DNA from 4 places in the Pseudoalteromonas sp. PAB 2.2 genome. Region 1 is predicted to be linked to each of the others. Evidence: predicted binding sites of a transcription regulator. Region 1 holds the regulator's gene; each other region holds the start of a gene.
What was found. The regulator sigma-54, encoded in region 1, starts transcription at its own class of promoters, with help from an activator protein. The targets are predictions, from matches to a motif close to GTTGGCACGNNNNTNGNNT.

Region 1 (5,458 bases):
CATTACATACGATATGGAACAGCAACTGATAAGTGCCGAGAAAGATGAAAACTCGACCGATCGTGTACACACTATTTTAGTGCCTGTTGATAACAAAAAGAACGATGAAGGCCAGCCATGAGCACACTAAAAGCAGAGCTATTAGCTAAAAGCTATAAGGGTCGCCAAGTTGTAAAAAATGTAGGCCTTGAGGTAGAAGCTGGCAGCATTGTCGGTTTACTTGGGCCAAATGGCGCAGGTAAAACAACCACCTTTTACATGATTGTGGGATTAGTGCCCAGTGACAAAGGTAAAATAAGCATTGATGATAACGATATCACCTTATTGCCAATGCACAGCCGCGCTCGCTTAGGTATTGGCTATTTGCCACAAGAATCATCGATTTTTAGAAAACTGACCGTTTATCAAAACTTAATGGCCATTTTAGAGACCCGTAAAGATCTCAATAAACAAGGCCGCGAAGAAACACTTAACAGCTTACTTGATGAATTTAGCATTCAACACATTCGTGACAGCCAAGGTATGGCATTGTCAGGGGGTGAACGCCGTCGTGTTGAAATAGCACGCGCACTGGCCGCTGACCCTAAATTTATTTTGCTCGATGAGCCTTTTGCTGGTGTTGATCCTATTTCAGTGTTAGATATAAAGAAAATTATTGAGCACTTAAAAAATCGTGGTATTGGTGTATTAATTACTGACCACAATGTGAGAGAAACCCTTGATGTTTGTGAAAAAGCCTACATTGTTTCTCATGGGGAGCTAATTGCATCAGGTACACCTGAACATGTGTTAGCCGACCAAACTGTACGCGATGTGTATCTAGGCGAGCAATTCAGGCTTTAAATACGCCACCGACTAGAGCATCTGCTAGACTTATAACAATGACAATAAATCAAATAAATAGTTAACGGCATCGTGCTATTGTTTGATAAGACTAAAAAGGATTGTTAGGGATACATGAGGCAATCATTACAGCTGCGCATGGGCCAGCAACTTACAATGACTCCACAACTGCAACAGGCTATCCGTTTGTTGCAGCTCAGTACATTGGATCTCCAGCAAGAAATTCAAGAAGCGTTAGACTCTAACCCTTTGCTTGAAGTTGAAGAAGCAGATTATGCAGAAGAGAGTATTGGCAAGAACGAGCAGAAAGCCGAATCTGACGATACCCAACTAAGCGCGTCGGCTGACGAAGCTGCAAGCGAGTACGAGCAAGAAAGCAGTGATGCCCTCAACAAAGACACCGTAAGTGACGACTTAGCAATGGATGTTACGTGGGATGAGTACATGAGTGCTGCCCCATCAAGTTCCTCAGGTCCAATGCCTGAAGATGAATCAATTTACCAAGGCGCATCAACCGAAACTCTCCACGAATACCTAATGTGGCAGTTACAACTGACTCCATTCAGCCCAACAGACGAAGCGATTGCCGTTGCGATTGTTGAGGCAATTGATGATTCGGGTATTTTAACCGTAAGCTGCGAAGACATTGTTGAAAGCTTCAATCAAAATAACGATGAAGAAGAAATCGAACTTGATGAAGTCGAAGCTGTCTTAAAAAGAATCCAATTATTCGATCCTGTCGGTATTGGCGCCCGTAGTTTACAAGAATGTTTGTGTATTCAATTACGCCAATTCGATGCTGACACCCCCTATTTAGCTGAAACTAAAATGGTGTTATCAGAACATATTGAATTATTAGCGAGTCGTGACTATCGCACTTTGATGAAAAAGACTAAGCTTAAAGAAAGTGAGCTGAAAGAAGTCATGACATTGATCCACAGCTTAAATCCAAAGCCTGCGGATACCATTGTTAGAGAAGAGTCTGAATACGTGATACCCGATGTATCCGTAAAAAAAATAAAAGGCCGTTGGGTAGTTGAACTAAACCCAGACTGCATGCCGAAAATCAGAGTGAATAGCCACTATGCGGCGATGTCACGTTCTGTAAAATCAAGCAGTGATAGCCAATTTATTCGCTCTCATTTACAAGAAGCAAAATGGTTTATTAAAAGCTTAGAAAGCCGTAATGACACGTTATTAAAAGTGACTAACTGTATTGTTCAACAACAACAGGCTTTCTTTGAACATGGTCCTGAGGCCATGAAACCCATGGTATTAAATGATGTCGCAGAAATGGTCGAAATGCATGAATCAACAATTTCGCGAGTAACAACACAAAAATACATGCATACCCCGCGGGGAATTTTTGAGTTGAAATATTTCTTCTCCAGCCATGTAAGCACTGAAAATGGGGGTGAGTGTTCATCTACGGCAATTCGCGCTTTAATCAAAAAGCTAATCGCCGCAGAAAACACAGCTAAACCATTGAGTGATAGCAAAATTGCAGATATATTGGCTGAGCAAGGAATTAAAGTAGCTAGACGGACAATAGCAAAATATCGAGAGTCTCTAGCAATACCTCCGTCGAATCAGCGTAAGAGTCTGATTTAGACGTTTTACATAGAAGGAAAATGCTTATGCAACTAAATTTAACTGGTCGTCATGTAGAAATCACAGATTCATTAAGAGACTATGTAAACACCAAGTTTGCGAAACTAGAAAGGCATTTTGACCACATTAATAATGTTCATGTCATTCTAGATGTAGAAAAACTAAGCCAAAAAGCAGAAGCAACTTTACATGTAAACGGAGGCGAGTTATTTGCCTCTACTGAACACCAAGATATGTATGCAGCCATCGACTCGTTAATCGATAAACTTGATCGTCAAGTAATTAAACACAAAGAGAAATTAGCTCGACACTAAATTATGAAACTTAGTTCACTTACTAACCAGGACTGCAGCAAAGCTGCGGTCCTTTTTAATAGCAAAAAAAGAATTCTCGAATTTATCAGCGAACTGGCTCATGAGCAGCTCCCTCATTTATCTCAGCAAGATATACTCAATGCCCTATTGAACAGAGAAAAATTGGGCAGCACGGGTATTGGCCGAGGTATTGCGATTCCACATGGTCGTATGAGCGGTGCAGATCAGCCACACGCATTTGTAATTGTGAGTGAGTCACCTATAAATTTTGATGCAATTGATAATCGTCCAGTGGATATTTTTGTCGCACTCATCGTACCAGATGGTGACTGTCAGCTTCATCTAAAGACCTTATCAACAATTGCTGATAGACTTAAAGACAAAGAATTTTGTAAACAGCTACGCAGTGCTAAAACAGATAGTGATCTGTTTAAAGTCATTGCATCAGAGGCATAAATGGAATTAATTATTATCAGCGGTCGCTCTGGTTCAGGTAAATCAGTCGCTTTACGAGTACTTGAAGACTTAGGCTATTACTGCGTTGATAATATTCCTGTAAACCTGCTTCCTTCGTTAGTACGCAGTGTGTCAGATAATTACGACAAAATTGCTGTAAGTATCGATGTGCGTAACCTGCCGAAAGAACAGCAAGAATTTAACGATATTCTTGAGTATTTACCGGGCTTTGCAAAACCTACGTTGTTTTATTTAGATAGTGATGATCAAACACTGATCAAACGATTCTCTGAAACACGCCGCTTACACCCATTATCGATTGACTCGCTGCCGCTTGATTTAGCGATTAAACAAGAAAAAGTATTACTGGATGTTTTGATCACCCGTGCCGATTTTATGATTGATACGACCGATCTCAGCGTGCATCAGCTTGCCGAATCTATTCGCGAAAAAATACTGGGTAAAAAAGACAAAAAGCTCATTATTACTTTTATGTCGTTTGGCTTTAAGCACGGTATTCCAAAAGAAGCTGATTACGTATTTGATGCTCGCTTTTTACCGAATCCACACTGGGAACCGGATCTAAAACCACTGACAGGCTTAGACCAACCAGTAAAAGATTACCTTGCTAGTCACAGCATAGTGCAAAAGTTTACATGGCAAATTCAAACCTTTGTACAAACATGGCTCCCTCACCTAGAGCGAAATAATCGCAGTTATTTAACCATTGCGATTGGCTGCACAGGTGGACAACATCGCTCAGTTTACTTAGCGCAAACCATTGGTGAGAGCTTTTCGAAAAGTCACGCAAACGTGAAAATACGCCACCGCGAGCAAGATACCCAATAGGCAACGACGATGCATGCTGAAGACACTTTTTTAATCCAAAATAAGCTAGGTTTACATGCACGAGCAGCCACGGTTTTAGCACAACTTGCACTGCAATTCGATGCTAAAATAACCCTTTACCAAGACGATAAAGAAGCCGAAGGCGATAGTGTATTAGCCTTAATGTTACTCGAGAGCAGCCAAGGCAAAGAAGTCCGTGTGGTGTGTGAAGGCCCCGATGCTGACGCAGCACTCAATGCAATAGGCGAATTAATTGCACAACGCTTTCATGAACAAGAATAGCATTTGCTAAGCCTTGACTGTTTACGTTAAACTTGCATTGGGTATTTAAAATTCCTGTTAAATATCCTACTTTTATATCGCTCGCTTCTCTAAAATACATTTTTCTTAGTAAATTTATCTCAGTGCGGCGATATCCCTGCAAATACTAAATTTAGCAACTATGCTGTATTTGCTGAGTCAGATTTTAAGCTATTTTTTCAGTTGTAAGGACGCCAATGCCAGAAGCCTTTGAACAAGATTACCCGCTACAACAACTAAAACAGGTGACCAAGTCACTCAATAGTGGTCAATTTGTTCAAGTGCGCGGCATGTTAGCAAAAACAGCACCGTGTGATACCGCACTCCTTTTAGAATCATCTCCGCATAAAATTCGCCGTATGCTTTGGCAGCTGGTAGACCCTGATGTGCGTGGTGACGTATTAGAAGAGCTCTCAGAAGATGTACGTTTAGGCATTATTGCCCAAATGGAACCTGAGCACATTGCTGCCGCAACCGAAGACATGGACGACGATGATTTAGGTGAGGTTCTTCGTAGCCTACCTGATACAGTCTACCAAGACGTTGTCGGCGCCATGGACTCGCAAGATAGAGAAAGAGCCACCCAAGCCCTGTCTTATCAAGAGCGCTCAGCTGGTGCCTTGATGAACAGCGATACGGTAACCATTCGCCCAGACGTCACACTAGATGTTGTTTTACGCTATCTGCGTTTACGCGGCGATTTACCTGAAGGCACCGATGATTTATACGTCGTTGATAAACATAATTGCTTTTTAGGGGCATTATCTTTAACGACGTTGTTGACCAATCCCTCAGATAAAGTGGTTCGCGACCTGATGGATGAAGACTGTGAATCTATCTTAATATCGATGGATGAAAGCGACGTGGCACAATTATTCGAACGCCATAACTGGATTTCAGCCCCCGTTGTAGATGATAACGCGCACTTACTAGGGCGTATTACCATCGATGATATCGTTGACGTTATCCGTGAAGATGCCGAACATAGCTTATTAAGCTTAGCGGGTCTTGATGATGAAGAAGATACTTTTGCTCCCGTATTGAAAAGCTCGCAGCGCCGCTCTATTTGGCTAGGAGTCAACTTA
Region 2 (5,458 bases), on a different contig from region 1:
CAACGTGAACAAGCCGAGCTTGAAGAAAAAGCCAAGCAAATCCCTGTTTGCCAATACAACCACCCAGGGTGGTTTATTAAGCACGTTACAGCAGCCTACCCTGATAACTGGCAAGATATTCTTGAAGCAAACCAACAACAAGCTCCAATGTGGTTACGTGTAAATCAAGCACAATATAGCACGCAAGAATACAGCGACATGCTCAAAGCAAATGACATTGAACACAGCCTCAATGCTGATTTTCCAGATGGTATTAAACTTGCCAAGCCATGCGATGTATTTTCTTTACCTGAGTTTGAAACAGGTGCATGCTCTGTTCAAGATGCGGCGGCGCAGTTAGCAGCACGTTTTTTAGATCCACAAGATGATGAGCTGATTCTTGATGCCTGTGCAGCGCCAGGCGGTAAAACCTGCCATATTTTGGAGCTTGCTGATGCCGATGTATTAGCACTAGATAGCGACAGTGAACGCTTAGAGCGTGTAAAGCAAAATTTAGTACGTATTGGCCTTGCCGCTGATTTGCAGTGTGCCGATGCATCACAGCCGCATATTTGGTGGGACGAAAAGCAGTTCGATCGAATTTTACTTGATGTGCCTTGTTCTGCCACCGGTGTTATTCGTCGCCACCCTGATATTAAATGGTTGCGTAGAGCATCAGATATTGAAGACCTTGCACACTTACAAGGTGATATTCTCAACAGTATCTGGCCTCTGCTTAAACCGGGTGGTACGTTAGTGTATGCAACCTGCTCAGTGTTACCACAAGAAAATCAGCAACAAGTTGCCACGTTTCTTGCTAACAACAGCAATGCAGAGCATATACCACTGCATGAAAACGATACTCCAACGTTACCTGGCTTGCAATTGCTACCGGGTGAGAGCGATGGTTTCTACTATGCAAAGCTAGTTAAAAAACATTCATAAGAATACACCATGAAAATAATCATACTCGGTGCCGGACAAGTCGGCGGCACATTAGCAGAAAACCTCGTTGGTGAGCAAAACGAGATCACAGTGGTTGATATCGACGGTAACCGCTTACGCGAGCTGCAAGATAAGTACGATCTACAGGGGGTTACTGGTCACAGTGCTCACCCAGATGTACTGCGTCGCGCAGGCGCAGAAGACGCCGATATGATTATTGCGGTAACCAGTTCTGATGAAGTGAACATGGTTGCCTGCCAAGTCGCCTACAGTATTTTTAATACGCCCACCAAAATTGCGCGTATTCGCTCAGAGCAATACTTAAAGTACCGCGAAAAGCTGTTCCATAATGACGACTTACCGGTTGATCACTACATTGCTCCAGAAGCCTTAGTGACTAAGTATATTCGTCGATTAATAGACTATCCGGGTGCTTTACAAGTGCTGCAGTTCGCTGATGGTATGTTATCACTGGTTGCAGTAAAAGCTTACTATGGTGGCTTATTAGTTGGGTATGCGCTGTCGGCATTGAAAGAACATATTCCCAATGTAGAAACCCGTGTAGCAGCAATTTACCGACAAGGTAAAGCAATTAAACCACTCGGCACAACCGTGATTGAGGCTGACGATGAAGTGTTCTTTATCGCCGCAACAAAACACATTCGAGCGGTCATGAATGAGCTGCAAAAACTTGAACGCTCATACAAGAAAATCATGATTGCAGGTGGGGGTAATATTGGTGCAGGTTTGGCGCGCTCACTAGAAAAAAATCACAGTGTTAAACTTCTTGAGCGTAATAAAGAACGTGCGGCACAGCTCTCTGAGTTACTCGACAATACCGTTGTGTTCTGTGGTGACGCCTCTGATCAAGAACTGCTCTCAGAAGAGCACATTGAACAAGTTGATGTGTTCATTGCTGTTACAAACGACGACGAAGCAAACATTATGTCGGCCATGCTTGCTAAACGCATGGGCGCACAAAAAACCATGGTGCTGATCCAACGCGGCGCCTATGTTGACCTCGTTCAAGGCGGTGAAATAGATATTGCCATTTCACCACAACAAGCGACTATCTCAGCTCTGTTAACGCATGTTCGCCGCGGTGATATCGTTAACGTTTATTCATTACGTAAAGGCGCGGCTGAAGCAATTGAAGCCGTAGCCCATGGCGATGAACATACATCGAAAGTTGTTGGCCGCGCGATTGCCGATATCAAGCTACCCGCAGGCACCACTATTGGTGCAATTGTGCGTAATGACGATGTACTCATTGCTCATGATGATACGGTGATTCAGTCGGGTGACCATGTGATCATGTTCCTAATCGACAAGAAACACATCACGGTTGTTGAAAAGCTGTTCCAAGTCAGTGCTATTTTCTTATAGACCAAAAACATGAAAATAAAAAAGCAGCCATGACGGCTGCTTTACGACTCTTGAAGTGAAAGTAGTTAACCAGAGTCTCTGGTTACGAACCTATTGAATCTGTGCGAACTCTTCTTTTGAAAGCTCTCCGTTACCATCGCTATCAAGCTCAGGAAATAGTTTTTCAAGCTGCATATTTACTGATGCTTCTTCTTTGCTGATCACGCCATCGCCGTTGGTATCAAATGTAGAAAAACTGACGCCTTGAGCAAACGCTGCTGATGACGTTGCTAATGCTAAAATAGCCAATGTTGTGTTGATGTGTTTCATAATAACTGCCTCAAAATTTGAAAAGAGTGAAGTCCGTTTCTGAGATCCCTGTTTAGTGGAAATTGGCTTTGTTACTCGGCCGCTGAAAATTCTGTTTCAGTCAGTACGCCATCACCATCGACATCCAGTGTTTTAAATTGTGACATGATTTTTGCGTCGACTGATGCTTCACTTTTGCTTATCACGCCATCGCCATCTACATCCAATGTATCAAAGTCAGTGGCAGCAAAAACAGCTGAAGAAGATGCAAGTGCAATTAGGGCTAGTGTTTTATTTACTGTCTTCATAATCATATTCCTTCAATATTTAACTAAAAAAGTGTTAGCTGATCACACGCTCCTGGTTGTTCTTTGTCATGGATTCCCTTATCCATTTAGGCTGTCTTTGGCAGCTCAGAACTAATCAGCTAGATAACTTGGCTTGCTTAATTTCATTAAGCTTTTGAAAATTCTTGTTTTGATAACTCACCGTTACCGTCAGTGTCTAATTCGCTAAACTTACTCATTAGCTCTGCATCGACGGATGCTTCGCTTTGGCTAATAACGCCATTGCCATCAACGTCTAGCGTTTCGAAATCGCTCATCGCAAATGCGGCTGATGAAGAGATAAGTGCCACAAGGGCTAATGTTTTATTTACTGTGTTCATAATGTAATCCTTCAAATAGTAGCTTTAAGTAAGAAGTCCTTTTCAATGTGTCCTTACACTGAAATTATGCTTTCGCGAACTCTTCTTTTGATAGTTCGCCATTACCGTCGGTATCAAGCTCTTTAAACTGGCTCATTAACGGTGAGCTTACAGATGCTTCGCTTTTACTGATTGCTCCATCGCCATCGACATCTAGCGTTTCAAAATCCACCGCTGCAAATGCAGTTGATGAAGCGACAAGGGCGATAAGTGCACATGTTTTGTGTAACGTTTTCATAATCACTATTCCTTCAATGTTGTCTAAACTGCGATAGAGGACTAATTCCTAAATCAACTTTCTCTGTGTTCGCTTTAACTATTTCAACTTCAATGCCAAAGTTTAAAAAACGCCATAAATCATGAGGTTAAATTTATTTTTTAGTAAATTAGGGGAAAACTGGCTGTTATTTTGTTGCTTTTTAGCAACAAGCAATGAGGTGAGAAAATTTTTTGTCTATTAATCAATAAGTTAAAAAAGCAAAAACAGAGACATCTGCCGTTTTTTGTCACTAAAACAGAGAAAATATTGCGTGTGGGGGCTAAACCGTAGATGAATGGCAACACGCCTCAAAAAAAATAAAAATATTTTTAACGCTTAATCATCTGATTTAAATAGGTTTTATATATTTATATCGATTATTTTTGATTAATTTTTAGAGAAAAAGTGAAAAACAGTCATTTTGTTGCAAAATGGCGAATCAATGCTCGTTAACTCGTTATCTCTAATACCGAAAGGTCTATGAGGTGCTCTTTCATAAAGACGTTCATTTCATTTTCACTGGTATTGAGCTGCACACCCAACTGATAGCCCGACTCTCGTTTGCGGACTCTGCATACCTTGCCTGTAAATTCACGTTTACTGAGCACCACCTGACACGCTTGTGCTTTCAAATGACTAAGGTCGGCCTCGCTGTTAATCTCAAATTGCACACCGGCAAGTGAAATGTCTTTAATTACGCCTTCATATACCTGTTCATCTATAACAAGCTTGGCGGGAAACAAGGTGGGGATCCGCGCTTCGCTGCGCAAGCTAAAGAGTTGTACTTGTTGGGGAAAATGTAAAAATATCAATCGACAAGGGTGTGAAGCAACGGCTTTTATCTGCTGACGAAATGCAATAACCTGCCCACCCCCGCTTTCTAAAACAGCCCGAACAATCACCATAACCCCCTCTTTGATAAAGTCACCCGCATTCGGCAAACGTTTTGCAGGGGGATAGTTAAGTATGATGTACTGCTCGTTAAGTAAACCAATAAATTCAATTTTGACACGCTTACTTTCTGTCGCAGTTATTATTTCAACATCGACCACACTCCCTGCGGGTATATAGGTTAGTTTTTCTAAATTAAGTTGCTGCTGCGTTTTTGGCATTGTTTCTCTACTCCTTGAAAAATAACCAAATAAAACCTTAACCGCGCCAGAATGTTGGGGTAAATAAAACTAATAAAGTGAATATTTCAAGACGACCAAACACCATCGCAATTGTTAACAACCACTTTGCCGTATCAGATATCGCGCCATAATGCGCCGCGACTTCACCCAAACCTGGGCCTAAGTTGTTTAAACACGCCGCCGTCGCTGAAAAAGCACTTATATTGTCCATGCCTGTGCCCATTAAGGCCAGCATGATAATAACAAAAACCAGTGCATAAGCAGAAAAGAACCCCCAAACGGCTTCGACCACTTTATCGGGGAGCGCTTTACGACCGAGCTTTATAGAGTATATAGCCCGCGGGTGAACTAAGCGGTTTAATTCACGTATCCCTTGCAAGTACAGAAGGAAAACCCTTACAACTTTCATACCGCCGCCCGTCGAGCCCGCACAGCCGCCGATAAAGCTCGAAAAAATAAGTAAGATAGGTAAGAACAATGGCCAAGCAGAAAAATTATCTGTCGCAAAGCCCGCGGTAGTACTCATAGAGACAGCTTGAAACATTGCTTGATCGAGCGTTTCATCACCATCTGCATAAATATTATTAGAAGAGAGTACCGTAAAACAAATAATCACTAGCGCTAACTGAATAAGTAAAAACACTTTAAATTCAGGGTCGCGCAAGTAAACACGAATACTGCGCGAGGAGACCGCAGCGTAGTGCAACGAAAAGTTAATCGCCGCAATCAGCAAAAACACCACACAAATAAAGTTTATTAATG
Region 3 (5,458 bases), on a different contig from region 1:
CCAATCGAGAAGATTGAATTTAGTTCTGATGGGTCAATTCAGGTGCGTCCACAAGGGGCACCTGCAAACTTTTTAGAAGTGGTTGATCGTTTAAAGGTAATCGAAGCCGATAACAATCAACTAGAAAAAGGCAATGATGGCTTATTTAGGCCAAAGCCAGACATGTTGGTAAATGACTTATGTGGTTTTTGCGATATTTCAACTAATGTAAAAGTGCTTTCGGGCACCCTTGAAATGTCGAACGTGAACCCCGTACACGAAATGGTCGATATGATCAGCAATCAACGCCAATTTGAATTACAAGTTAAATTGATGAAAACAGCGGAAGAGCTTGATGAACGTCAAGATCAGCTGTTACGCATTGTTTAAGATGACTGAGAGGGTAGAGTTATGAATCCTGCATTGTGGATCAGTAAAACCGGGCTTGACGCCCAACAAACCGATATTTCGGTGATCTCAAATAATCTCGCGAATGCCAGCACGGTCGGTTACAAAAAAAGCCGCGCCGTATTTGAAGATTTACTGTATCAAAATATTAATCAGCCAGGTGGTCGTTCCTCACAAGACACTGAAATGCCATCAGGTTTGATGTTAGGCGCGGGTGCGAAAGTGGTTGCTAACCAAAAGAACTTTTCACAAGGTAACATGCTTACCACTGAAAATTCATTGGATTGGATGATTTCAGGACCGGGCTTTTTTGAGGTCTTACTCCCAGATGGCAATATCGCTTATTCGCGTAATGGTCAATTTACCACCGATGAAGATGGCCGCATTGTTACCGCGGGAGCCGGTTTTCCTGTGCAACCAGAGATGAATGTGCCAGACGATGCACAATCAATTACGGTATCACAAGATGGTGAAGTGTCGGTGCGTATCTCAGGCCAAGCTGACAATGTTGTTATTGGTCAGCTAACTATCAGTGATTTCATCAATCCATCTGGCCTTGAGCCTATGGGTCAAAACCTTTACACCGAAACGGCTGTAAGTGGGGCTCCTGTGCAAGGTAATCCCGGTATTGATGGTTTAGGAACTGTTGTACAAGGTTCACTTGAAACTTCAAATGTGAATGTAACAGAAGAGCTCGTTAACCTCATTGAAACACAGCGAATTTATGAAATGAATTCAAAAGTGATTTCGGCTGTTGATGAAATGCTTAGTTACATTAACCAACAGTTATAATGGGTAGGAGGCAGCATGCGTAACATTATCTTAGTCACATCAACAGCGTTATTGCTCGGTGGTTGTATGGCAACACAAAATAACCATGTGGTTCAGGATGACCCTTACTATGCGCCAATGTACCCAGAGCCTGCAGCAGAGCAAATGGTACCCACTGGTTCATTATTTGATAGTTATTTATCAAATGACCTGTATTCAGATAAAAAAGCGTTGCGGGCAGGCGATATCATCACGGTTAAACTGCAAGAATCGACTCAGGCAACCAAAGCGGCGAAAACCGAAACCGATAAAGAAACCGACGCAAGCCTTGACCCAGTCATTGGTTTAGGCGGCAATCCTGTGAATATAGGTGGTGATAGTATCCAATTTGGCATTGGTTCAGATTCATCATTTAAAGGTGATTCTAAATCGAATCAATCGAACAGCTTATTTGGTGATATTTCAGTTAATGTTATGCGAGTTTTGCCGAACGGTAACTTAGTGATCCGTGGCGAAAAGTGGCTTACTTTAAATACCGGTGAAGAGTTTATTCGTCTTGAAGGTTTAGTGCGTCCCCAAGATGTGACAGCAGATAATACGGTGACTTCAAACCGAGTTGCGAATGCGCGCATTCAATACTCAGGTAAAGGTCAACTTCAAGAAGCGCAAAGTGCGGGTTGGTTAACTCGCTTCTTTAGCAGTTCTATTTTCCCATTTTAGAGGATACAAATCATGAATGGGTTTAAATACATTATTGCTCTTTGCTTAATTAGCGTACAGTTTTCTGTTCAGGCTGAGCGAGTTAAAGATGTGTCTATGGTTGAGGGTGTACGCTCAAATCAATTAGTCGGTTATGGTTTAGTGGTGGGTTTACCTGGCACGGGCGAGCAAAGTCGTTTTACAGAGCAGAGCTTTAAAGCGATGTTAAATAGCTTCGGTATCACGCTTCCTGCGAACTTAAAACCAAAGATTAAAAATGTTGCAGCCGTTGCTGTACATGCCGAGTTACCCGCGTTTAGAAAACCAGGTCAAACCATTGATATTACCGTGTCTTCAATTGGCAGTGCAGGAAGCTTACGCGGTGGTACGTTATTACAAACCTTTTTGAAAGGGGTTGATGGTAATACGTATGCCATTGCACAGGGCAGTTTGGTCGTGGGTGGTCTAGGCGCAGAAGGTGCTGATGGCAGCCGAGTGATTATTAACACTCCCACCGTTGGCCGAATTCCGAATGGGGCAACGGTTGAGCGCGCTGTTAAAAGCCCGTTTATGCAAGGTGACTACATCACCTTTAATTTGAATCGTCCAGATTTCACAACGGCAAAGCGCCTAGAGCAAACTATTAATGATTTAGTTGGGCCAAACAGTGCTCAAGCAATTGATGCAGCGTCTGTACGTGTCATTGCACCGCGCGATGCATCGCAGCGCGTATCGTATTTATCAACGCTTGAAAACTTAGAGTTCACACCGGCTGATACTGCGGCAAAAATTATTGTCAATTCACGTACGGGCACCATTGTTATTGGTAAAAACGTAAAATTACAGCCAGCTGCAATTACCCACGGTGGATTAACCGTGACCATTGCTGAGCAGCAAAACGTATCGCAGCCGAATGCACTGAGCGAAGGCGAGACGGTGGTGACAAACCAAAGTATTATCGATGTTAATGAAGATGACTCTCGCGCTTTTGTGTTTAATCCTGGTATTAGCCTTGATGATTTAGTGAGAGCGATAAACGAAGTTGGTGCCGCCCCTGGTGACTTAATGGCTATCCTTGAAGCGTTGAAAGAGGCGGGAGCCATAAACGGGCAACTTGTTATTATATAATCAATTAAAAACGCGCTGAGCTCAGCGCGTTTTTTCATTTTTACCTTCCCTCAATCTGATAAATCCTCTTTTGGCGTAATTATTGCATTTGATTATGCATTATTAATTATTGTGTCAAAAAGCTGATGGATACGAATCATCTCGACAAGCAAAACTTTTTTGATTTAGGCAACTTAGACTCATTGCGTCAAAGTGCTCTAAAAAGTGATGCCTCTAGCGATGCGTCAAAAGAGGCGCTGAAAAAAGCGGCGGCACAATTTGAATCTATCTTTACGCAAATGCTGCTTAAAAGCATGCGTAAGGCTAATGAAGCATTTGAAGACAAAGACAGTCCGTTTAACTCGAGTGGCGTAAAATTCTTTGAAGAAATGCATGATCAACAGCTTTCTGTTGAGTTGTCTTCTAACGGCTCACTGGGTTTGGCTGATCTTATTGTGCAGCAGCTATCGCCCGACGGTAAGAAATTTACTCCTGGTTCCGTGTTAAGAACAACCGCAGAGTTTGATAGCGATAAGCGTGTTCGCGGTAATCAAGAAGCTAAGCCAGAAACACACCCAATGGCTGAAGTTGCCACTGATGAGCAATCAGAAAACCGCTTTGAAGATGCTGAGTCATTCATTAGCTCTGTTTGGGAGCACGCAAAAAATGCGGCTGAAAAAATTGGTTTAAACCCTGCTGTGATGGTTGCTCAAGCTGCGCTTGAGACAGGGTGGGGTAAGCATATTATTAGTAAAGCGGATGGCACCAGTAGTAATAACCTTTTTAACATTAAATCTGATAAGAGCTGGCAAGGTGACAAAGCAAGTAAAGTTACGCTTGAGTTTGAGCAAGGTGTGCCTGTTAAAAAGCATGCAAGCTTCCGTTCTTATCAGTCAATTAAAGACAGTGTGAATGATTTTGTTGATTTCTTAAATGAAAACCCACGTTATCAAGACGCATTAAAAAACACCGCAGAACCTGCAGCCTTTTTAGATTCGTTACAAAAAGCAGGTTATGCAACAGATCCAAATTATGCCAACAAAATTAAGCAGGTATTGAAGCGTGTTGAGCTTCAAAGCGTCGCTGCTTCATTGGTACGTTAAGGAGTAAGTCCTCATGTCATTCAGCTTATATGACATAGCAAATTCAGGTGTAAGAGCGAATTCTGAGCTTTTACAAACGACCAGTAAAAACATAGCCAATGTAAATACAGCGGGTTATGTTCGTGAGCGCACTGAGTTCAGCACCATGATCGACAACCAAGTTGGTCGGGGTGAAACGTATCGTTTACTCAATGAGTTTGCTCAAAAACAGCTAAATCGTGACACGTCAAATAAAGCATTTTTTGATCAGTTTGTAACAGAAGCAAGCCGAGTCGATAGCTTGTTTTCTGAAGAGTCGAATAGCTTATCAACCAGCATTAACTCGTTTTTTAATAATGTTCAAGAAAGCTTAAATCAGCCTTCATCGACGGTGGCGCGTTCGCTGGTTATGACAGATGCACAAAACCTGATTGATCAAATGGACAGGCTTTCAAGCATCGTGGTTGACCAGCAGACTGTTGTGAACGAGCAATTAGAAATTTTCTCGGACGAAGCAAATAACTTAATCCAAAGTATTAGCGAATTGAACTCTAAAATTGCCGCGGTGCATGGCACTGATCGTGAATCAGCGTCTAGCGGACTGTACAACGAGCGCGACAAAGCAATTCGTGACTTATCAGAACTCATTGATGTAGAAACTCTCAACGGTAATAACGGTGAGAAACAAGTCTATTTGGGATCTGGTCAAGCATTAGTGATGGAAAGCGGTACCTTTAACCTGTTTTCATTTACTGGCGATCCCGATCCCAGCTTCAAAGAGCTACATTTAGATGTTAATGGTGGCAAAGCCGTGCCGCTTGAGGTTGATGTAAGTAAACTTAAAGGCAAAATAGGCGGCTTACTGTCATTTCGTGATGACATTTTAGTGCCAGCCCAGAATCAATTAGGCCAAATGGGCTTAGCCCTTGCTGATGCCTTTAATCAGCAAAACCATTTAGGTATGGATGCCGATGGAAATTTAGGCGGTGATATATTTAAAATCCCCACGGTTGATGCATTTGCTTATCAAGCAAACACGGGCAACGGCAGTATTACTGCAAGCGTTGAAGCTGGTAAAGGCAATGAATTGCCAGCAAGTGATTTTATTGTAAAGTACAGTGGCACTAATGAAGTTGAAATTTACCCTGTTGATAATAAAGGCGAGACGATTAAGGATGCCAACGGCGATGAAATTTTTACTACAGCAGTCGTTGACCCAGCAACAGGTAAGGTTAATTCACAAAATAACCCAAATTTAGATTTATTCGGATTAGAGTTAACACTGGATATGTCTTCTTTACCTGATATTGATGATCAATTTATGGTCAAACTCAATTCTCAAGCATCAACAAGTTTAGAGCTTGCAACAAATCGCCCAGAAGATATAGCGCTTGCTTCACCTATTCGTACTG
Region 4 (5,458 bases), on a different contig from region 1:
ACTTGCAAAAATGCGGCACGCGCTACCAGCGTCATAAAGACTAAAAATACAACCGAGCACACCAGCATAAAGCGCCATGTGATCAAGGTATTAGTTGGCTTTTTCCTTCTGCTTATCATTGCAGTATTACCACCTTTTCGTCTTGGCTGGTTGGCCGTTTCATTTCTAATTGCATGGTTGCAACTTCTTCGATACGTGCATGCTGTGAATAAAACTCTTCTTCTACCAACAAGTAGCGCCATTCAAGGTCTAGTTCATCACGCTCTTGCAATAACTTATCTTGTTCTATTAACTGTTGACGAGCTAAGTGAGTTACCTGCACGACACTCAAGCTCGATGCGAGAATCACAACCAACAAGGCCAAGGTCAGCTTATTAGCTCCTAGGCCTTTGAAAATCTCTAAAAATAAATTTGGTTGGCGATGTGTCGCTTTTGCTTTCATTACAACCTCTGTGCAACCCTTAGCACCGAGCTGCGCGAACGAGGATTTAATTCAATTTCTTCCTTGCTCGGCTTAATGGCTTTACCCACTGCTTTTAACGTCAGGTTTTTATTTATTTGTGCATCTGTTAAAGGCAGACCTCTGGGTATCGCCTCTCCCTTACTCTGTTTCTTAATAAACTGCTTAACAATACGATCTTCGAGTGAGTGGAACGAAATAACCACCAGCCGTCCACCCGGCTTTAATACTTCAACAGCAGCTTGAAGCGCCGTTTGAATTTCTTCGAGCTCACTGTTGATATAAATTCGAATCGCCTGAAAGGTGCGTGTTGCAGGGTGCTTATGTTTATCTTTTACTGGCACGGCTTGATCAACTAAATCAGCCAATTGTTTGGTACTCGTAATCGGTGTGTGCTCGCGAGTTTCAATAATTTTATGAGCAATACGACGACCAAATTTTTCTTCACCAAAGGTTTTGATCACATGGGTAATGTCTTCAAGTTCCGCTTCGGCTAACCACTGTGCAGCACTGCGACCACTGGTTGGGTCCATGCGCATATCAAGCGGGCCATCTTTCATGAAACTAAAACCGCGTTCTGCATCGTCTAGTTGAGGTGATGACACACCAATGTCTAATAAAATGCCATCGACTTTACCAATTAAGTCATTGTCTTCCGCCACCGTTTTTAAATTAGAAAAACGGGTATGAGCAATTGAAAAACGGGCATCATCAGCAAATTTTTCGGCAGCTTTAATAGCTTGCGGATCTTGGTCGATTGCTTGTAAGCGACCGTGATCATTTAGACGCGCTAAAATTTGTCCTGAGTGTCCACCGCGACCAAATGTGCCATCCATGTAAATACCTTCGGGCTTTATGTCCAAAGCATTTATGGTTTCTTCCATCAGTACAGAGACATGTTCAAATTGCGCTGTCATTAGCTATTTTTTGCCTTTTTTATTTGTGGTTAGAGTGAGAAATTATCGAATTCGGGATTCGCCTCAAAATCGCCTAGGCGTTCTATCTCAGTATCTTGGCGCATTTGTTCATGCCAACGATCTTCATCCCAAATCTCAAACTTATTCATCAAGCCAACCAACATGATTTTTTTTCCAAGTTCAGCATGTGCACGTAAAGACGGTGCAAGCAAAATTCGGCCATTTTTATCGAGTTGATACTCTGTAGCGTTACCAAGCAACATACGTTGCATTCGGCGTGCACGTGGATTCATATTAGAAATTTTTAATAACCGCGATTCAATTTCAAGCCACTCAGCCAACGGATATAACCACAAACAAGGCTCATTAAGTGCTACGGTGCAAATAACGGTGCCCTGATCTTCAGACAAGATCGCATCTCGGTACTTAGTCGGTACCGCAAAGCGTCCTTTATCATCCAAACTCAGAGAGCTCGCACCCCGAAACATAGCTTGCCTTAAAATTAGGTTGTAAATCGTTAACGATTATTACTGATCCAATTTGATCCACTAAAAACCACTTTTTACCACAGTGCTCCAGTTTAGGGCTTGACAAGCTATTTTGTCAAGTAAGCAGATCATCATAACTTGCTTGTAAAGCCAGAAAAAATAAGGCTTCAAGCAAAGCTACTGAATTACGTGGGAAAAAGTGGGAAACAAAGAAAAAAATCTTTTTTGCAGTTTTCTTGGCAAGCTATTGGGTAAAAATGGCTAATGAATGACCAATGAATAATTACAAATTAGTAGAATAAAATCGAATTCGGTAATTTTTACGCAATAACCCTGCAATAGTTACGGGTAATACCGACTTACATGAGCCATTAATTTCATAACAACCTGATATTAAATAATATTATTTGTTGGTACGAAGGTTGCGACAGTGTACTTACCAATTTAATGGCAATTTTTAAGGAATGATTATGACTACCGCAACAAACAAATCGAATTCAAGCACCACAAGCAGTGCAGATACGAAAGCGGCTCAAGTAGAGGCGCCATTTACTGAAAAAGCAACCGAAGCAGCGCATCATGCCGTTGATGCTCTATCATCACGTGCAGCAAGCGCTGAACACAGTGTTCGAGAGGGAGCTACTAATTCGGCAAAAACATTGTCTGAAAAACAAGCGGTTGCGCGTGAAAAAATAAATGAATACAGCGGCAAAACACGTCAACTAGCATCTGAAAACCCATTAGCGACAGCAGGTATTGCATTTGCAGCAGGTATGCTAGTGAGCGCACTAATCCGTCGTAATAAGTAACGATTATGTCGCACTCTCACCCTACTGATGAGAAAACGCAAGAAACCACTGATCAGCAACTCCATGCTGATCAGTGGCAAGATCATCTTGCCAAACTCACTGACTACACTAAACAGCTTTACGTTGATTACCGTCAACAAATGGGGATCTGCAAAGATTTAGCTGCTGCTGAATGGCGTTTGTCAATGCGTTCACTGGCACTCACCATAATATTGATCGTCTGTTTTGCTGGGGGATTGGTGTTACTTTGGGCTGGACTATTAGCATCCATCGGTCTTGCTATATTTAGTCTAAGTGAATCAATTTGGCTGTCAGCGGTGTCGCTGTTTACCATGCAAATACTTTGCTTAATTTGGCTGTGGAAAAATATTGGTTATATCAGCAGCAAAATTGGCTTTGATAAAACCATAACAAGTATTCGACAGTTACTAAACCTCAATAAGGAAAAATGATGTTTATTGATTACTTCATAAAAAAACCGCAGAAAAAGGTTAATAACTTAAGCCAGCAAATGGATTTACTCGATGAATTGAAACGCCAACATCACCAAGCATTTAATTATCGCTTAAAGCGATTCGCCGTTACTAAAGTCGGGCTTGCGAGTGCCTTTTCGGCGGGTGTAGGTTATGGGGCTTTAAAAAATGATGATCATCAGCATGGAAAGCTTAAACAACTCAGTCAATTTAGCTGGCTGTTACGACTGTTGTGATCTTTATCACAAAAAATACGCTTTTTACTTCTCATTTGTTAGTCTTTTCTTTACCGTGTAAATAAGTTTTGCGTGTTAACAGGATAACCTAATTGAAAAAACGGATTGTATTAACCGGTGGCCCCGGTGGCGGTAAAACAACAGCAATCGACTTATTACGACGCGAGTTCTCGAAACAAATTGTGGTAGTGCCTGAATCGGCAACCATGTTATTTGGCGGCGGAATAGAACGGGGTAATGCCCCTCACCTTGTAAAAGCTCACCAGCAAGCTATCTTCAGCTTACAGAAACACCTTGAACATATTCAACGTACTATACACCCTGATCGTTTAATGCTGTGCGATCGTGGTAGCTTAGATGGTCTCGCATATTGGCCAGGTGATCAGGCGGAGTTTTTTCAATGCTTAGGGACCGATCTTCACACTGAACTTAATCAATATGATGCTGTGATTTTTTTTGAAACCGCGGCCAAGTCAGGGCAAAGTATCCACAGTAACAACCCTGTTCGTAACGAGTCTGACCAGCAAGCAATTTTGCTAGATGATAAATTACAAGCAGTATGGTCACAGCACCCGCATTTTAATCTCGTAAAAAGCGCTGAGTCGTTTATTCAAAAAGTCATGTTTGGTATCGACACTATTCGCGACGTAATGAAAGGGTATCAGTAGCAGCTCACATGAGCTGCTACTCTGAGTACTATAATTGGTCACGATTGTGCGCTCGGCCATAGTCTATATCGGGTCCTTTTGGCACCACTTGCGTCGGATTTATCATCGTATGGCTGAAGTAATAGTGACGTTTTATGTGGTAAAAATCGACCGTCTCACTCACCTTTTCAATTTGGTATAACTCGCGTAAATAATGACTAATTGCAGGGTAACTTTCGATGGTGCGTAAATTACATTTAAAATGACCCACATAAACACTGTCAAAGCGAATTAAGGTCGTGAATAAACGCCAATCAGCCTCTGTGAGTGTGTCGCCCACTAAGTAGCGATTATGAGTCAAACGCTGTTCTATTTTATCAAGAGCGGCAAACAAATCATCAAACGCTTCGGTGTACGCTTCTTGCGTTGTTGCAAAGCCTGCACGGTACACACCGTTATTGATATTGTGATAAACAAACTCGTTTATTTCATCAATTTCAGTACGTAGCGCTGCAGGGTAAAAATCGCGTTCATTGTTAGTAAGTTCATTGAATGCACTATTAAACATCCGAATAATCTCTGCAGACTCATTACTGACAATGCGCTGGGTCTGTTTATCCCAAAGTACAGGTACCGTCACTCTGCCAGAATAATCAGCTTTGTTACGTGTATAAATTTGATGCATATAGTCGCTATCAAATAAAGCATCACCTGTGCTGTGATTATCTTTATCGAATGTCCACCCATGCTCTAGCATGTCAGGACTCACAACCGAGACACTAATGTAGTCTTCAAGGCCTTTTAAATGGCGAAAAATCAGCGTGCGATGAGCCCATGGGCACGCTAATGAAACATACAAGTGATACCGACCTTTCTCAGCCTTGAATCCCCCATCGCCACTTGCCCCTTTGCTACCATCAGCCGTTACCCAGTTACGCAACTGCGCTGATTCACGCTTAAATTCACCTTGGTTGTTGTCTGTGTCGTACCATTTATCTTGCCATTGGCCGTTTACAAGTAATCCCACGATAACCTCCTAGAGTGTGCCAAATTTACCTTGTTGATAATCTCGTACAGCCTGATGTAACTCTGCTTGCGTCGTCATAACAAAAGGTCCCATATGAGCAATCGGCTGCTTTAGTGGTTCGCCCGCAAGCACCAAGACACCCGCCCCCGTTTGCGAATTAAATTCAATGTCACTGCCAGGCTCTAAAATTAACAAGCTCCCCGCTTTAACAGGCCCTCCCTGTTCAGTATTAATTTCTCCCGTGTGTATATACAACATCACTTTAGTTTGCTTAAGAGGCGCGTGTTTAAATTCAGTGCCGGCAGGCAAAGTCACATCAGCTAACATGCCATTAGCGGCTAAATCTTGTAAGCTTGAAACCTGCTCTTCACTGGCAAACTGCCAACTACCTGCAAGCGCTT

Region 2: the regulator sigma-54 is predicted to act here: its motif matches at 3,624-3,642, upstream of BWD47_RS18870 (EF-hand domain-containing protein).
Region 3: the regulator sigma-54 is predicted to act here: its motif matches at 3,055-3,073, upstream of flgJ (flagellar assembly peptidoglycan hydrolase FlgJ).
Region 4: the regulator sigma-54 is predicted to act here: its motif matches at 2,101-2,119, upstream of BWD47_RS18510 (DUF883 domain-containing protein).

Annotation. Positions count from the first base shown of each region.
Region 1 covers NZ_LYPI01000019.1:96,806-102,263, reverse strand. The annotation lists gene lptA (lipopolysaccharide transport periplasmic protein LptA) at 1-121, shown strand, start outside; gene lptB (LPS export ABC transporter ATP-binding protein) at 118-843, shown strand; gene BWD47_RS16840 (RNA polymerase factor sigma-54) at 958-2,454, shown strand; gene hpf (ribosome hibernation promoting factor) at 2,481-2,768, shown strand; gene ptsN (PTS IIA-like nitrogen regulatory protein PtsN) at 2,772-3,224, shown strand; gene rapZ (RNase adapter RapZ) at 3,225-4,073, shown strand; gene BWD47_RS16820 (HPr family phosphocarrier protein) at 4,083-4,355, shown strand; gene mgtE (magnesium transporter) at 4,571-5,458, shown strand, end outside.
Region 2 covers NZ_LYPI01000024.1:44,788-50,245, reverse strand. The annotation lists gene rsmB (16S rRNA (cytosine(967)-C(5))-methyltransferase RsmB) at 1-924, shown strand, start outside; gene trkA (Trk system potassium transporter TrkA) at 934-2,310, shown strand; gene BWD47_RS18885 (EF-hand domain-containing protein) at 2,401-2,619, opposite strand; gene BWD47_RS18880 (calmodulin) at 2,691-2,906, opposite strand; gene BWD47_RS18875 (calmodulin) at 3,053-3,265, opposite strand; gene BWD47_RS18870 (EF-hand domain-containing protein) at 3,330-3,542, opposite strand; gene BWD47_RS18865 (flagellar brake protein) at 4,013-4,675, opposite strand; gene BWD47_RS18860 (TrkH family potassium uptake protein) at 4,713-5,458, opposite strand, start outside.
Region 3 covers NZ_LYPI01000010.1:178,676-184,133, forward strand. The annotation lists gene BWD47_RS09240 (flagellar basal body rod protein FlgF) at 1-369, shown strand, start outside; gene flgG (flagellar basal-body rod protein FlgG) at 391-1,179, shown strand; gene flgH (flagellar basal body L-ring protein FlgH) at 1,195-1,878, shown strand; gene BWD47_RS09255 (flagellar basal body P-ring protein FlgI) at 1,891-2,985, shown strand; gene flgJ (flagellar assembly peptidoglycan hydrolase FlgJ) at 3,111-4,067, shown strand; gene flgK (flagellar hook-associated protein FlgK) at 4,081-5,458, shown strand, end outside.
Region 4 covers NZ_LYPI01000023.1:42,631-48,088, forward strand. The annotation lists gene BWD47_RS18490 (penicillin-binding transpeptidase domain-containing protein) at 1-119, opposite strand, end outside; gene ftsL (cell division protein FtsL) at 116-442, opposite strand; gene rsmH (16S rRNA (cytosine(1402)-N(4))-methyltransferase RsmH) at 442-1,377, opposite strand; gene mraZ (division/cell wall cluster transcriptional repressor MraZ) at 1,407-1,865, opposite strand; gene BWD47_RS18510 (DUF883 domain-containing protein) at 2,336-2,674, shown strand; gene BWD47_RS18515 (hypothetical protein) at 2,680-3,126, shown strand; gene BWD47_RS18520 (hypothetical protein) at 3,123-3,383, shown strand; gene BWD47_RS18525 (AAA family ATPase) at 3,476-4,051, shown strand; gene BWD47_RS18530 (glutathione S-transferase family protein) at 4,080-5,057, opposite strand; gene BWD47_RS18535 (pirin family protein) at 5,067-5,458, opposite strand, start outside.